DNA from 2 places in the Peribacillus sp. YIM B13482 genome. Region 1 is predicted to be linked to the other one. Evidence: predicted binding sites of a transcription regulator. Region 1 holds the regulator's gene; the other holds the start of a gene.
What was found. Region 1 encodes Rex, which represses fermentation and respiration genes when NADH is low (regulators of the CRP and FNR family bind a similar motif). Its sites were predicted from a motif close to TTGTGAAATATTTCACAA; they were not measured.
Positions count from the first base shown of each region.

Region 2: a site for Rex is predicted at 2,902-2,919, ahead of qoxA (cytochrome aa3 quinol oxidase subunit II). Genes of this name have one in related genera too.

Region 1 covers NZ_JBHZPF010000060.1:406-8,033, forward strand. Annotated here, with positions in the region: gene tsaE (tRNA (adenosine(37)-N6)-threonylcarbamoyltransferase complex ATPase subunit type 1 TsaE) at 1-303, shown strand, start outside; gene tsaB (tRNA (adenosine(37)-N6)-threonylcarbamoyltransferase complex dimerization subunit type 1 TsaB) at 303-995, shown strand; gene rimI (ribosomal protein S18-alanine N-acetyltransferase) at 1,017-1,469, shown strand; gene tsaD (tRNA (adenosine(37)-N6)-threonylcarbamoyltransferase complex transferase subunit TsaD) at 1,466-2,476, shown strand; gene ACFX4L_RS21505 (ABC-F family ATP-binding cassette domain-containing protein) at 2,753-4,672, opposite strand; gene moaC (cyclic pyranopterin monophosphate synthase MoaC) at 4,804-5,310, shown strand; gene ACFX4L_RS21515 (redox-sensing transcriptional repressor Rex) at 5,341-6,003, shown strand; gene ACFX4L_RS21520 (YdiK family protein) at 6,033-6,245, opposite strand; gene ACFX4L_RS21525 (CPBP family intramembrane glutamic endopeptidase) at 6,242-6,967, opposite strand; gene groES (co-chaperone GroES) at 7,304-7,588, shown strand.
Region 2 covers NZ_JBHZPF010000011.1:45,308-52,935, forward strand. Annotated here, with positions in the region: gene ACFX4L_RS08105 (S1C family serine protease) at 1-1,157, shown strand, start outside; gene ACFX4L_RS08110 (hypothetical protein) at 1,427-1,741, shown strand; gene qoxA (cytochrome aa3 quinol oxidase subunit II) at 3,039-3,977, shown strand; gene qoxB (cytochrome aa3 quinol oxidase subunit I) at 4,051-5,997, shown strand; gene qoxC (cytochrome aa3 quinol oxidase subunit III) at 5,997-6,593, shown strand; gene qoxD (cytochrome aa3 quinol oxidase subunit IV) at 6,595-6,879, shown strand; gene ACFX4L_RS08135 (YfmQ family protein) at 7,356-7,628, shown strand, end outside.

The sequences.
Region 1 (7,628 bases):
GGGTTAGGTGTTACTAGAGTAGTAAATAGCCCTACCTTTACGATAATAAAGGAATACATGGGGCGATTGCCTTTATATCATATGGATGTATATCGGGTAAGTGAATCAGAAGAAGATTTAGGATTTGATGAATATTTTGATGGTGATGGTGTGACTGTCGTTGAATGGGCCCATTTAATAAAGGATCACCTTCCTGATGAAATCTTGACCATTTATATTTATCGTCTTAGTGATACAAGCCGGCGTTTTGTCTTAGCAGCCAAAGGCGAACGATATGTAACGTTATGTAAGGAGATTATTTGATGAAGGTTTTAGCTATAGATACTTCGAATTTCACATTAGGGATTGCACTGATAAATGGGAGTCAAGTAATTGGTGAGTATACGACGAACCTAAAGAAAAACCATTCGGTGCGGGTAATGCCAGCAATTGAGACGCTGTTAAGGGATTGTGATACTAATCCGAAGGAATTGACTAAGATAGTGATCGCTCAAGGTCCAGGCTCTTATACAGGCGTCAGGATTGGTGTGACGATTGCGAAAACCTTGGCCTGGACGCTTCAGATTCCGTTATCAGGTGTTTCCAGTTTAGAAGTTTTAGCAGCAAATGGACGTTATTTTAACGGGTTGATATCTCCCTTGTTCGATGCAAGAAGAGGGCAGATTTATACTGGATTATATGAAATGAAAAACGATCTGTTAAAAACAGTCATGGAAGATTGTAATATTCTATCCTCTGAGTGGGCGATGCGATTGAAGGAATTAAATCGTCCTGTTTTATTTGTTGGTCAAGATGTTGACATCCATCGGGATGCGATTACGGAAGCGTTAGGCAATTTAGCAGTATTTGCTCCGGTACAGTCGTTTAACTCAAGACCAAGCGAACTTGCCTTCATTGGTCTTCTCAAGACTGAAGTGGATGTTCACCAGTTTGTACCGAATTATATTCGCATGGCTGAAGCAGAAGCTAAGTGGCTTGAACAGCAGGGGAAATAAAAAGGAAAGCGACCGATTACTATGAGTAAAACATTGACGTTCCGAAAGATGAAAACGGAAGATATCGACCAAGTGCTTAACGTGGAAAAACAATCCTTTGCTTTGCCTTGGAGCCGGGAAGCTTTTTTTAATGAATTGAATCATAATCAATATGCTGTATACATGGTGATAGAAGATGAGGGGAAAATAGCTGGTTATTGCGGCGCTTGGATTGTCATTGATGAATCGCACATTACCAATATTGCAATTTTACCTGAATACCGAGGGCAAAAGCTTGGAGAAGCTTTGCTCAGGAAGATGATTGAAATCTCCATTGCAATGGGTGTGGTGAGGATGACGCTTGAAGTCCGTGTCAGTAATGCAGTAGCCATTTCACTTTATGAAAAACTAGGTTTCCAAAAGGGCGGAATCCGAAAAAATTATTATACAGATAATCAAGAAGATGCTTATGTTATGTGGGTGAATTTTTCATGAAAACAAATCAACTTATATTAGGAATTGAAACGAGCTGCGATGAAACTGCGGCAGCTGTCATAAAAAACGGAACAGAGATACTAAGCAATGTCGTGGCGTCACAAATAGAAAGCCATAAACGTTTTGGCGGAGTAGTCCCCGAAATAGCTTCCCGTCACCATGTAGAGCAAATTACGATTGTTCTTGAAGAGGCGCTGCTTCAGGCGGGTGTGACATATCAAGATTTGGATGCCATTGCCGTTACAGAAGGCCCTGGACTTGTAGGGGCACTATTAATAGGCGTTAATGCGGCTAAGGCTGTAGCTTTTGCACATGGAATCCCGATTGTAGGTACGCATCATATAGCGGGCCATATCTATGCAAATAGACTTATTCAGGAGATCCAATATCCTGCCCTTTCTTTGGTCGTTTCGGGAGGTCATACTGAATTGGTCCTTTTGGAAGAACCGGGTTCTTTCAAGGTGATAGGTGAGACGCGGGATGATGCAGCAGGAGAGGCGTATGATAAAGTGGCTCGAACCTTGGGGCTCCCTTATCCTGGTGGCCCTCATATCGATAGACTTGCACAAGAAGGTTCACCTTCATTGAAACTGCCTCGGGCATGGTTGGATGGCAGCTATGACTTTTCTTTCAGCGGGTTGAAATCAGCTGTAATCAACACTTTGCATAATGCAGAACAGCGCGGGGAAAAAATTGAACCTAAAGATTTGGCGGCAAGTTTCCAAGCAAGCGTGATAGAAGTGCTTGTAATGAAAGCTGTTAAGGCTGCCAAGGAATATAATGTGAAACAGGTATTGCTCGCCGGAGGAGTTGCGGCAAATAAAGGCCTGAGGGAAGCATTAACGGAAGCTTTTAAGGATTTACCTATGGATATATCCATTCCGCCCCTCTACCTTTGTACGGACAATGCGGCCATGATCGGTGCTGCCGGCAGTGTCATGTTTGAAAAAGGTAAGCGGTCCGGATTGGATTTGAACGGAAATCCCGGATTGGATATAGAAGCATAATTGACGTGAAGACAGGACCTTAACTTCGGGATCCTGTCTTTTTATCGTGTTTAATAAAAAAATAGAATATTCTGTGGATAAAGTTTATTTGACAATCAAACTGCATGTGTATAAACAGGAGTTTTGTGGATAAGTGGATATGTTTCTGTGGATTATGTGTATAACTCGAATCAATGGCTAGTAAACGGCAAGTGATTTGTTAATAATTTTGTGGATAACTTTTAGGGGCATTTTAACTGGAAAAGAAAAGACCGAGTCATTTGACTCGGTCAATTGTCATTCTTCCAGTTCAGCCCATTCTTCGAGAAGCAGGTCTAATTTTTCCTGTGCTACATCAAGCTTTGTTTGGACTTCCATTACTTTCTCATGGTCCTGGAAAACATTTGGGTCACAAAGGTGTTCGTTGTATTCGTTTATTTCGGTTTCAAGAAGCTCCATGGCCGCCTCGATTTCCTCAATGCGCCTTTTTCGCTGGCGTTCAGCTTTTTTTGCTTCCTTATCAATTTTATAATTTGTTTTTTCTGCGGCTACATCTAAGGTTTTTGCGTGATTTTCCTGTTCAAGTTCTTTGATTTCAGCTTGCTCCTGTTTCTTCTCTACGTAGTAATCATAATCACCGAGGAATTCTTCGTTTCCGTCTTTGGAAAGCTCGATCACTTTCGTTGCTATCCGATTTATGAAATAGCGGTCATGTGAAACGAAAAGAATGGTTCCCGGATAATCGATCAATGCATTTTCAAGCACCAATTTACTGTCGAGGTCTAAATGGTTTGTTGGCTCATCAAGAATTAAAAAATTCCCTTTTTCCATCATCATTTTGGCTAGAGCTAGCCTGGCCTTTTCGCCGCCGCTTAGTGTGGAAACGGTTTTCAAAACATCGTCCCCACTAAAAAGAAAATTACCGAGTACGGTTCGTATGTCCTTTTCCGGTTTAAGGGGATAATCATCCCATAATTCATTGAGTACGCGTTTATTGGAAATAAGGTTAGCCTGTTCCTGATCGTAGTAGCTGACTTCGACGTTCGTTCCAAAACGGAAATTCCCAGAAAGTGCAGGCAGCTTAGAGATGATCGTTTTCAATAACGTTGATTTTCCAACGCCATTTGGGCCAACAAGAGCTATGCTCTCTCCTTTTGTCATCCGGGAATTTATATTTTTTGATACCGTTTCTCCTTCGTAACCGATAGCCAAATCCTGAAGGTGTAGCACTTCATTTCCGCTTTGCCGTTCAATCTGGAAAGAGAAATTAGCGGATTTTTCATCACCTTGCGGCTTGTCCAATACATCCATCTTTTCGAGCTGTTTGCGTCTACTTTGTGCTCTTTTCGTGGTGGAAGCCCTTGTGATATTGCGTTGGACAAAGTCGCGAAGCTTTTCGATTTCCCCTTGTTGTTTCTCGAAAAGCTTCATGTCCCGCTCATAATCTTCCGCTTTTCCCTCTAGGTAAGAACTATAATTGCCATAGTACTTTTTCATGTTATTCCGGGAAATTTCATATACCTGGTTTACAACTTTATCTAGAAAATAGCGGTCATGGGAAACAATAAGAACAGCTCCTTGGTAGCCTTGTAAATATTGTTCAAGCCAAGAAAGGGTTTCGATATCCAAATGGTTCGTTGGCTCATCCAGAATCAATATATCCGGTTTCCTTAAAAGCAGCTTCCCTAAAGCAAGTCTTGTTTTTTGCCCACCGCTTAAAGTGGAAATTGGGGTAGAATAGTCAAAATCAGCAAACTGAAGTCCATGCAATACTGAACGAATATCCGCTTCATATTGATAACCGCCCTTCTCTTTGAAAGCTACCATCAAAGTGTCATATTCATTTAATACTTTTTGGTAAATTGCTTCATTTTCAAAGATGTCAGGTCTGGCCATATCAGCCTCAAGGCGACGCAGTTCTTTTTCTTGTTCTAAAAGGTCATTGAATACAGTCAGCATTTCATCCCAAATGGTCAGTTCTGATTCCAGTCCCGTGTCCTGTGCCATATATCCGATGGTGACACCTTTTGGTTTGATTATTTCACCGCCATCATGGGAAAGCTGCCCGGCTATGATTTTTAGCAGAGTAGATTTTCCAGCGCCATTTCGGCCGACAAGTGCAATTCTATCCTTATTTTGAACTTCGAGCTTCATATTTGATAAAATAAGTTCAGCTCCATAATATTTCGATAGTTGATTGATTTGTAATAAAATCATAGATTTCACCTCAATTGATTATTGTTAGTGTAACGTATTATAGTTATTATCGGCAACAGCTTGGTTCCAAGCAAAAACAAGCTATTACATAAAGTGGAATAATAGTGTATGATTTAGGAGGGGTTACTTAAATGGGAGACTTAACGCATTTTAATGAACAAGGCCGGGCTAAGATGGTTGATGTGACTGCTAAGCCTGAAACATCCCGGACGGCAATAGCTCAATCGAGCATTTTATTGAACGATGAAATATATGAGTTGGTCACGAACCAGAAAATGAAAAAAGGTGATGTATTGGCCGTTGCACAGGTTGCAGGAATCATGGCCAGCAAAAATACATCCAATATAATTCCAATGTGCCACCCTATTGCTCTGCAAGGGGTCAATATAGCCTTTGAATGGGAAAAAGAAGATGAAGGATATAGGCTTAGGATTGAAACGGAAGCTAAGACAAAAGGGAGTACAGGTGTGGAAATGGAAGCGTTAACAGCTGCATCCGTGACTGCCTTGACTATTTATGACATGTGTAAGGCCCTTGATAAGGGAATGGTAATCGGGCCTACATTCTTAGTGGAGAAAACAGGCGGAGTGTCTAGTAACGATTATAAAAGACAAGTAATTCAAACAGATAGAGATTAAGTTGAAAAGCATGTGTGAAGGCGGGGAAGAATGATGAACCATGACCCAAAGATACCGCAGGCAACAGCCAAAAGGTTGCCATTGTATTATCGATTTTTAAAGAACTTACATTCCTCAGGCAAACAAAGAGTTTCCTCGGCAGAGCTAAGCGAAGCTGTAAAGGTGGATTCTGCGACTATTCGCCGTGATTTTTCCTACTTTGGAGCGCTTGGAAAAAAAGGCTACGGCTACAATGTCAATTATTTATTATCCTTCTTTAGAAAAACACTAGATCAAGATGAACTGACAAAAGTCGCTTTAATCGGAGTGGGGAATTTAGGGACTGCTTTTTTAAATTACAATTTCATTAAAAATAATAATACGAAGATTGAAATGGCATTTGAAGTTTCTGAAGATAAGGTCGGCAAGCAAATAGCTGATGTGCCAATCTATCATATGGATCAAATCGATACACTATTGCAGGAAAATAATATTACTGCGGCTATTTTGACAGTGCCTGCTCAGGTAGCACAGACGATAACCGATCGTCTAGTCAAAGCTGATATAAAAGGAATATTGAATTTCACACCTGCACGGCTGACGGTACCCCCATCCATAAGGGTTCACCACATTGACCTGGCCGTGGAGCTTCAGTCACTCATCTACTTTCTGAAACATTATCCTGTAGTGGAAGAAGCTGCATTGGAGGAATGAAAAAAACGCTGCATCTTCGCAGCGTTTTTTTATTTTTTCTTATTTTTTTGGGCGGCTTTAATCTTAAAGTGAAGCATGATCATGCGTAATCCCGATCCAAAGTCTAAAGTCGCAATTAGTACAAGTATGTAGGCAAAGATTCCCCATCCGGAAGAACTGACGGTTTGAATCGCGATAGCGGTAAAAAGAGCTCCTAAGCCTGCATAGATGATACCCATGAATAATGGTGATTGACGTTTCATAATAAACCTCCGATGAAGGCCTGTGCAGTATCTAGCATCTTCTCAATATCATCCCGATTTACAACTTGAAAGATGATAACAAGCGTATTCATCGCAATATGTGCGCTCATGGAAACGAGGATGCGGCCCGTTTTCGCATAAAGAAAAGCAAAGGTAAAACCCATTGCCGAATATAAAAGAAGATGTTCCAATTCACCATGCGCCAAGCCAAAAATAACTGAACTGAGTAAAGCAGAAATAAAGAAGTTAAAGCGTTTATGAAGTGATCCGAAAATGATTTTCCGAAAAATGATTTCTTCCAATATAGGTCCAATAACTGAAGTGACGAAAATGACTATGGGAACTTGGTAAATGAGTGAAATGAGCTGCTGTGTATTTTCAGATTCAGGCTCCACCCCAAGCATCTGTTCAATGTATCCAGCAATGCTTTGCGCAAAAAGAGCGAGGAACACTCCGGCAACTGCCCATAATATGGACGTGGGAATGGAAGCTGGAGTGCTTCTGTCCATTTTTTCCTTCATATCTTTTCTCATTAAAAACAGGATCAAGGATAGAGCAACGAAAAAGCTGAATACGATCCAGTATGCTGCAGACCTCACCTGGAGTTCATCAGCAGTCATTCCAGTTGAAGACCCGATCAGCATGAAAAGAGGTACCCCAACAATACTGGATAATTGCATGGAAATGTAGGTGATGACGACGAACCAATATTCTTTTTTCAAAAATGAAAACTCCTTTTATTTAGTCACCCATTCCGCTTAGAACGTTCCTGATATGGGGACAATCTATAAACGCATACTCCAAAATGGTATCAAATAATGAGACAGAACACCACTTAAAGATACCCCTAACAAAACATTTTAGCACCTTTGTTAAAAGAATCATTATGCTAAAGTAGTATACCCGAAATTTATCAGAAATTAATAAAAAATTTTCGATAAGATACTTGCAAAAAAGGCTCGGTTTATTTAATATTATAAATGTGTTAGCACTCGATGGTGAAGAGTGCTAATAATCATGAAACAAATTATCAAGAGAATATGAGGAGGTTGTTTCACTTGTTAAAACCATTAGGTGATCGCGTTATTATTGAACTAGTTCAATCTGAAGAAAAGACTGCAAGCGGTATTGTTCTTCCTGATACTGCAAAAGAAAAGCCACAAGAAGGTAAGGTAGTAGCTGTTGGTACTGGCCGTGTCCTTGAAAATGGCGAACGTGTTGCTTTAGAGGTTGCCCAAGGCGATCTAATTATCTTCTCAAAATATGCAGGTACTGAAGTTAAATACGAAGATACTGAATACTTAATTTTACGTGAAAGCGACATTCTAGCTGTTATCGGCTAATTATACATCATACTTAACTGAACGAAAATTTTCTTAAAAT
Region 2 (7,628 bases), on a different contig from region 1:
TTGTTTCCGGAACAGTTGCTTCTATTGTTACATCTTCTGTATTTGTATTTGGCGGGGATTTTATAGATCAAGGGAAAGGTTCCGTGAATGAGTCAACCCAAAAGGCGGATGTAGAGCAAACGGAAAACGTTGAAAAGGATAGAAGTGTAACGGCAGAAAAGTTATCGACAAGTACGGATTCAAATGATAGGGCAAAGATGGTGGAATCAGCCTCCAAATCGATTGTAGGGGTCGTGAATTTACAAGAGATGCAAAACCAGGACCCGTTCCAGCAGCAAAGCACGAAAAGCGAAACGGTTGCGAGCGGCACTGGTTCAGGGGTCATTTTTAAAAAGGCAAATGGGAAGGCCTATATCATTACGAACAATCATGTTATTGAGGGAGCAAAGAAAGTCGAAATTTCATTATATGATGGACAAAAGGCAACTGCAGTGGTTGTCGGTGCGGATGCTTTAACGGACTTAGCAGTTTTGACAATTGATGCCTCGAAAGCACCTGATGGAATTAAATTCGGGAATTCTGATAGCATGCGTCCAGGTGAAGAAGTATTGGCGATTGGTAACCCTCTTGGACTTGATTTTTCACGTTCGGTTACACAAGGGATCGTCAGTGCGACCGGACGCTCCATTTCAGTCGATACATCGGACGGTGAGTGGGAACTTGATGTCCTTCAAACAGATGCAGCGATCAACCCTGGCAATAGCGGCGGGGCATTGATCAATACAGCTGGGGAAGTGATAGGCATAAACAGCTTGAAGATTTCCGAAAATGGTGTGGAGGGCCTAGGTTTTGCCATACCAAGTAATGATGTGATTCCGATTGTTACGGAACTGATTGAAAACGGAAAAATCACGCGCCCGTATTTAGGAGTAAGCTTGGCCAGTATAGAAGAACTGCCACAGTATTACCTACAAAATGTTCCTGAAGCTGCAAAGTCGGGTGTCATGGTTACAAGTATTGATCCGGGATCGGCAGCAGCGAATGGAGGGCTTAAGCAACAGGATATCATCGCGGAGATTGATGGAACGAAAATAAATACGGCAGCAGAATTAAGGAAAGTCTTATACACGGATAAGAAAATCGGAGATAAAGTGAAGGTTAAAGTGTATCGGGGTGCTGAAAAGAAAACGTTAACGATAACCTTGCAGAAATCATAGAAAGATGCATGGCCCCTGATAAATTCATCAGGGGTCATTTATTTGATATTGAAGTCAAAAAGTTTTTAAAAGTATAGAAAAGGATAGTATTGGAAAAAATGATAATGTATTTATACTGTTTTACAGATTTTTCATATAGTCTTGAATACCTAAAAGTAAATTGTGGCGTCTTCTATTTGTCAAGGTTTACATTGTGGATATGTTAAAAAATAGAAAAGAATTGACAAATTTGTGAAATGTCATAAAATAGAAAGAAAGGGGATGAAATAATGGAAACTAATCAGAAGATGATGGATGCAGTGAAGTGGGTATCAGGCACAGGTTGTGTAATCGGAATTTTAATTTTTAGTTTAAGTTTTTTTGTAAGCGATTACAATAAGGATTATTTATTAACCGCTGTTGGGATGGCCATTACACTAAGCGCAGCTGCCATTTTTCTAGTTGGTATATTTTTTGTCCTGACAGAAGAAATGGTGATGAACACAAAAAAGGGTGAAAGAGTTGTACCGGATACAACTAAAGTTATAAAATTAAAATCAAAAGCTATTCCTAAAACAAAAAGGAGTACCGAATACAGTAACTAAAAAAGGACAATCATTCCTGTTCTGAAAGAAAGGCCACACGACAACACCAAGAGCAACGGCTGTAAGAACATGGAGAATAGGAACCCCATTGTATATCCACGTAGAAATAATTGTTTCATACTCGTATTACATCATTCCTTACAGGTAGATGAGGCTAGAACCCGGAATGCTTGTGAAGAATCAGCTGTCGGTACGGTAGCGAAGTTGTATTCGGGAACTTTGGAATTGAGAGTAGGCCAATACTCTGAATTTTAAAGGGTCGCTTGAAATATTTCTTGGTGCATAACGAGTGCTGCAGAAAATTGTAACACGATTAAAATGTAACCAAACGATAACCCAAGTGCACTAACGAATGAAAGCGTATTCAATAACCCGGATCCAGTTGACTTAGAATATGTGTACATTCGACGTGCTTGGCCATCCAAACCAAACTTGCCCACATTCCTAAATGAAAAGTTCTCACTCTATATCATGAACTATACCCACGAAAAAAATGGACACCTTAAATGTCCATTTTTTTTCGTTTTTTTATGTTCGATTACTAAAAGAAATACAGTTATCTAGTGAGTTTCTTTTATACTAGGCACCAAAATGCAGTTTTACTAAAAAGGACAACTGAGGTGAAGTGGTTTTTGCAATAGCATATTGGGATAATTATTGGATTAATGTCCTAAACTGCTGTTGGGGGAAGGCAATCAAGTAATTATCATAAGGATCGGAATGTTCATTTCAGACTCTTTGCTTCCATATATAGTGACCAGTGTTGGACCGTAAGGGTATTGAAGCAGAAAAAACGACATGGTGTGCACAATGCCGTTACCACGTCCATGGTCGAGTTAGAAAAATTCGTTATTAAATCCTGGCTAACATCGTCATCATTCACGATCCCATCGATAGTTACCTAATTAACATGATAGGTAATGGAATTCGTAGTGTTAAGAAAATTCAGATTTGTTCTTGAGGTTATGTACGCGGCGAATATATTGTAAAAATTATATTTCATTATATTAAAGTAACATTAAATGGAAAATGGAGCAGAGCTACTTTTTAATCCTAAACTCCATATGTAAGGAATTAAACACTTATTATATTTCATTTCCTTAAGATTTTCGAACATTTCAGTTCATTTACCAACTTCTTACTGTATTTTAATGAACTTTATGTGACAGATGTCACTTTGTATTGTCTTTTTTTTAACTTGGGATTAATATTGTTATGTCGGGGTTTGTGAACATGGTAACACTTTGTCCGAATAATTACCAATAGGAATTTTATTATGTAAGAAAGGGGTAGTACTATGAAAATAAAATGGGCTTTATTAACTATACTTTTTACCATCGCCACTATGCTAACGGGTTGCGATAACCCATTAATGGTCTTGGACCCTAAAGGGCCAGTAGCTGCAACACAAGCAGATGTCATTATGATATCGATATGGACAATGGCCTTTGTCGTTCTTGTCGTAATCGTACTGTATGTCTTCATGATAATGAAATATCGTGCTTCCAAACAGCGTGATGATTATGAACCACCTCATATTGAAGGAAGTAAGGTTCTAGAAATAATTTGGGTTGCAATCCCAATCATAATCGTCGCTTTCCTTGCCGTTGTTACTGTTAAAACAACAAATGAAGTCGAGGCAACACCTAAAGGATACGAAAAGCAGAAACCATTAGTTATCTACGCTGCATCTTCTAACTGGAAGTGGCACTTTAGTTATCCGGAAGAAAATATCGAAACAGTTAACTATCTGTTTTTACCGACTAACCGACCAATTGAATTTAAACTTTATTCATACGGACCAATTGCTAGTTTCTGGATTCCGCAACTTGGAGGACAAAAATATGCGATGTCTGATATGGTTACCACGTTGCACTTAGCAGCTGAAGTACCAGGGGAGTATATGGGTCGAAATTCAAACTTCAGTGGTTCAGGTTTTGCTCAGCAAACGTTCAACGTAAATGTATTGCCTAAAAAAGAATATGATAAATGGGTAAAAGAAATTAAAGCAACTGCTAAACCGATTACTGAGGATAAATTCAATAAATTACTAAAACCTGGTCATGTGGGACAATCCACGTATACTGGAACTCACTTAAAGTTTTCTCCAGCTCCAGAAGGTGAAAATTCAGGTCATCACCACGGATCATCTGATACTGAAAAAAAATCAGATGAATCTACCAAAGATTCACACGAGGAACATTCAGAACACAGCAACATGAACATGGATCATTAAGGGTTTAACTCACATTCTACTAAACAATTAGTTTTACGATAAGGAATATTTTCCTGAAAGGAGTCACAAAAGTATGGATTACTTTGATCGATTTGCCGTACCTCATCCAAGTCCTGCGATTTATGCATCCATGGTTGCCATTGGCCTAACTATGATTGCGCTTGTTGCCGGAATTACCTATTTTAAAAAATGGGGTTACTTATGGCGTGAGTGGTTAACAACGGTTGACCATAAACGTATTGGTATCATGTACATCTTGTCAGCACTACTTATGCTCTTCCGTGGTGGCGCAGATGCTCTATTGATGCGTGCCCAAACGGCTATTCCAAATAACGGCTTGTTGGATGGACAGCATTATAATGAAATTTTTACAACACACGGGGTTGTCATGATCCTGTTTATGGCGATGCCATTTATCATTGGGTTAATGAACATTGTTACACCATTACAAATAGGGGCACGTGACGTAGCATTCCCACGTCTAAACGCAGTAAGCTTCTGGTTATTCTTTATGGGGGCAATGCTATTTAACATCTCTTTCGTAGTCGGTGGTTCTCCTGATGCAGGCTGGACATCTTACTTCCCGCTGGCAAGTAACGATTTCAGTGAATCAGTAGGTTCGAACTATTACGCGATTGCAATTCAAATAGCTGGTATCGGTACATTACTGACTGGTATCAACTTTATCGTAACCATCTTGAAAATGAGAGCACCTGGCATGAACTTAATGAAAATGCCAATGTTCACATGGTCTATCTTGATCACAAACTTTATTATCGTTTTCGCTTTCCCTGTATTGACAGTGGCACTTGCGTTAATGACAATGGATCGACTATTCGGAACTCAGTTCTTTACGATGGCTAATGGCGGTAGCGATATGCTTTGGGCAAACTTGTTCTGGGTTTGGGGACATCCTGAAGTTTATATAGTTATTCTTCCGGCTTTCGGTATTTACAGTGAAATCATTTCGACTTTTGCACGTCGTAACCTGTACGGGTATAATTCGATGGTTATCTCTATGGTAGCTATTTCTACACTATCCTTCGTTGTATGGGCTCACCATTTTTATACAATGGGTCACGGTGCAATGGTTAACGGTATCTTCTCGGTTACCACAATGGCAATTGCTGTTCCGACCGGTGTTAAGATTTTCAACTGGTTGTTCACACTTTGGAAAGGTAAAATCGTTTTTACCGTCCCAATGTTATACTCTTTAGCTTTCATTCCGATTTTCACTCTCGGTGGGGTAACTGGGGTTATGCTTGCCATGGCAAGTGCTGACTACCAATACCATAATACAATGTTCTTAGTAGCTCACTTCCACTACGTTTTGATCCCTGGTACTGTATTTGCCGTACTTGCTGGTTTTACGTACTGGTGGCCAAAAATGTTTGGTTTCATGTTGAGCGAAAAGATAGGGAAATGGTCGTTCTGGTTCATTACAATCAGCTTTAATGTAACATTCTTCCCGATGTTCATAACTGGTTTAGATGGGCAAGCACGTCGTATGTATACGTACTCTGAATCAACGGGCTATGGTCCATTGAATTTGCTCTCTTTCGTTGGAGCAATTGGCATGGCAATAGGTTTTGCGCTTATTGTGTACAATATCTATTGGAGTACTCGTTATGCATCAAGAAATATTTCAAAAGATCCATGGGATGCACGTTCTCTAGAATGGGCTACACATACACCAATTCCAGAATACAATTTTGCAATTGTACCTACAGTTGATTCTACAGAAGCATTCTGGGATTCTAAGAAAAAGGGCTTTAAATTATTTGGTGGTAAAGTAGAAAAGATTCATATGCCAAATAACAGTGGCGTGCCGTTTATCTTGAGCTGTATCTTCTTCGTTTGGGGCTTTGCAATGGTATTCAGCATGTGGATCATTGCAATCATTGCCACACTTGGTATCTTTGCTTGTATGGCTCACCGTTCATTCGAAAAAGACCACGGACGTTATATCTCCGTTGAAGAGATTGAAGAAACTGAAAATAAATTGCGAGGTGCTAAGTAATGAAAATAGATAACTCGCTGCCACTAGAATATAGCACGGAAGAAAATCGCTTAAAGATTTTTGGATTTTGGATTTTCCTGGGGGCAGAAATAGCTCTTTTCGCTACACTGTTCGCCACTTATTTTGTATTAGTTCATGGTACTGGAAATGGTCCTACAGGGGACGAACTCTTTAAAGTACCAACCCTAATGCTTCAAACAATTTTTCTTTTAACCAGTAGTTTTACCATTGGTCTTGGAATCAATGCAATGAGACTTGGTAGACAGAAAGCAATGCTTGGTTTCTTTATTATCACCCTTATTCTTGGTTTAGGCTTTTTGGGAGTCGAAATCTATGAATTCGTGGAGTATGTACATGAAGGAGCAACCATTCAAACAAGTGGTTTCTTATCTAGTTTGTTTGCGTTACTAGGTACGCATGGAGCTCACGTTACACTTGGTTTATTCTGGGGAACTTTCATCATTCTGCAGATTAAAAAACGCGGTATGACTCCAGAAACTACAAACAAAGCTTTCATCTTTTCTCTTTACTGGCATTTCTTAGACGTTGTCTGGATTTTCATCTTCAGTTTCGTCTACCTGAAAGGAATGATGTAATATGAAAGAATTATTCCCACGGGGCCAAGTTATGGGATTTGCTTTTTCACTAGTCCTGACTTTGGTTGCACTATCAGTTATAGTGTATGATCTCTCACTTAAAATGGCTTTAATCATCCTACTTGTTACAGCCTTCATGCAAGCTGCACTTCAATTTGTTATGTTCATGCATGCAGGAGAGTCTGAAGATAAAGCATCGATTTACACAAACGTTTACTACGGATTGTTTGTTGCATTGGTTACAATTTTCGGTACAATGCTAACAATGATTTGGGGATATCAATAATCCATTCCTGCAAAACTGGGCGTCTTGATGACGCCCAGTTTTTTTGTATTCAAATTATGGTGAGCGTAAAATTACATACATTCAATTCACTGCATTATAGAAGTTTGTATTGATAAGAAAGAAGAGGGGTTAGGAGAGGCAAATACTGTGATGGAAAATAATTAAGTATCTCCTTAATTTATTGTGTATCCTGTATTATAATGGGGTACGGTGGACTTTTTGCATTTAGATATATTGAAAATGAGACTCAAATTCAAACGTGATATTGGATATATCTATAAAAAATAATTTTAGCGTAAACAAAAAGATCCATTTTTGAAATTAGATGATCAAGATGATTAAGTTAGTATAAAGTTTTTATATTCACCAATAGTTAAACGTTAATAGAACGGACACATTTCCTAAGAAAAGCTTTCCGCTCTTTTGATATAATAAGTGATATAGTAGTTAACTATGCCTTAGCGGAGATGATGAATATGACATTGCCGGTTTTGATTTTGACAATTATCATAAGTTTGATTAAATTATTAGTTACCTGTCTTCCAACAGATGCAGTGAATTGGATTCTCAGCAAATTTGAAATGCATTCAGAACTTAGTGATGCGAATGCCACCGTAACCTTTGACGGAAAACGGTTGGAAGGTGAAGAAAAAACTCAAGTTATTAATTATTTCAACAAAGCTAAATTTTTGAAAAAGAATCATATATTTCCGGGTAACGAACAATTATTTTTACATCCAGAGAACAGT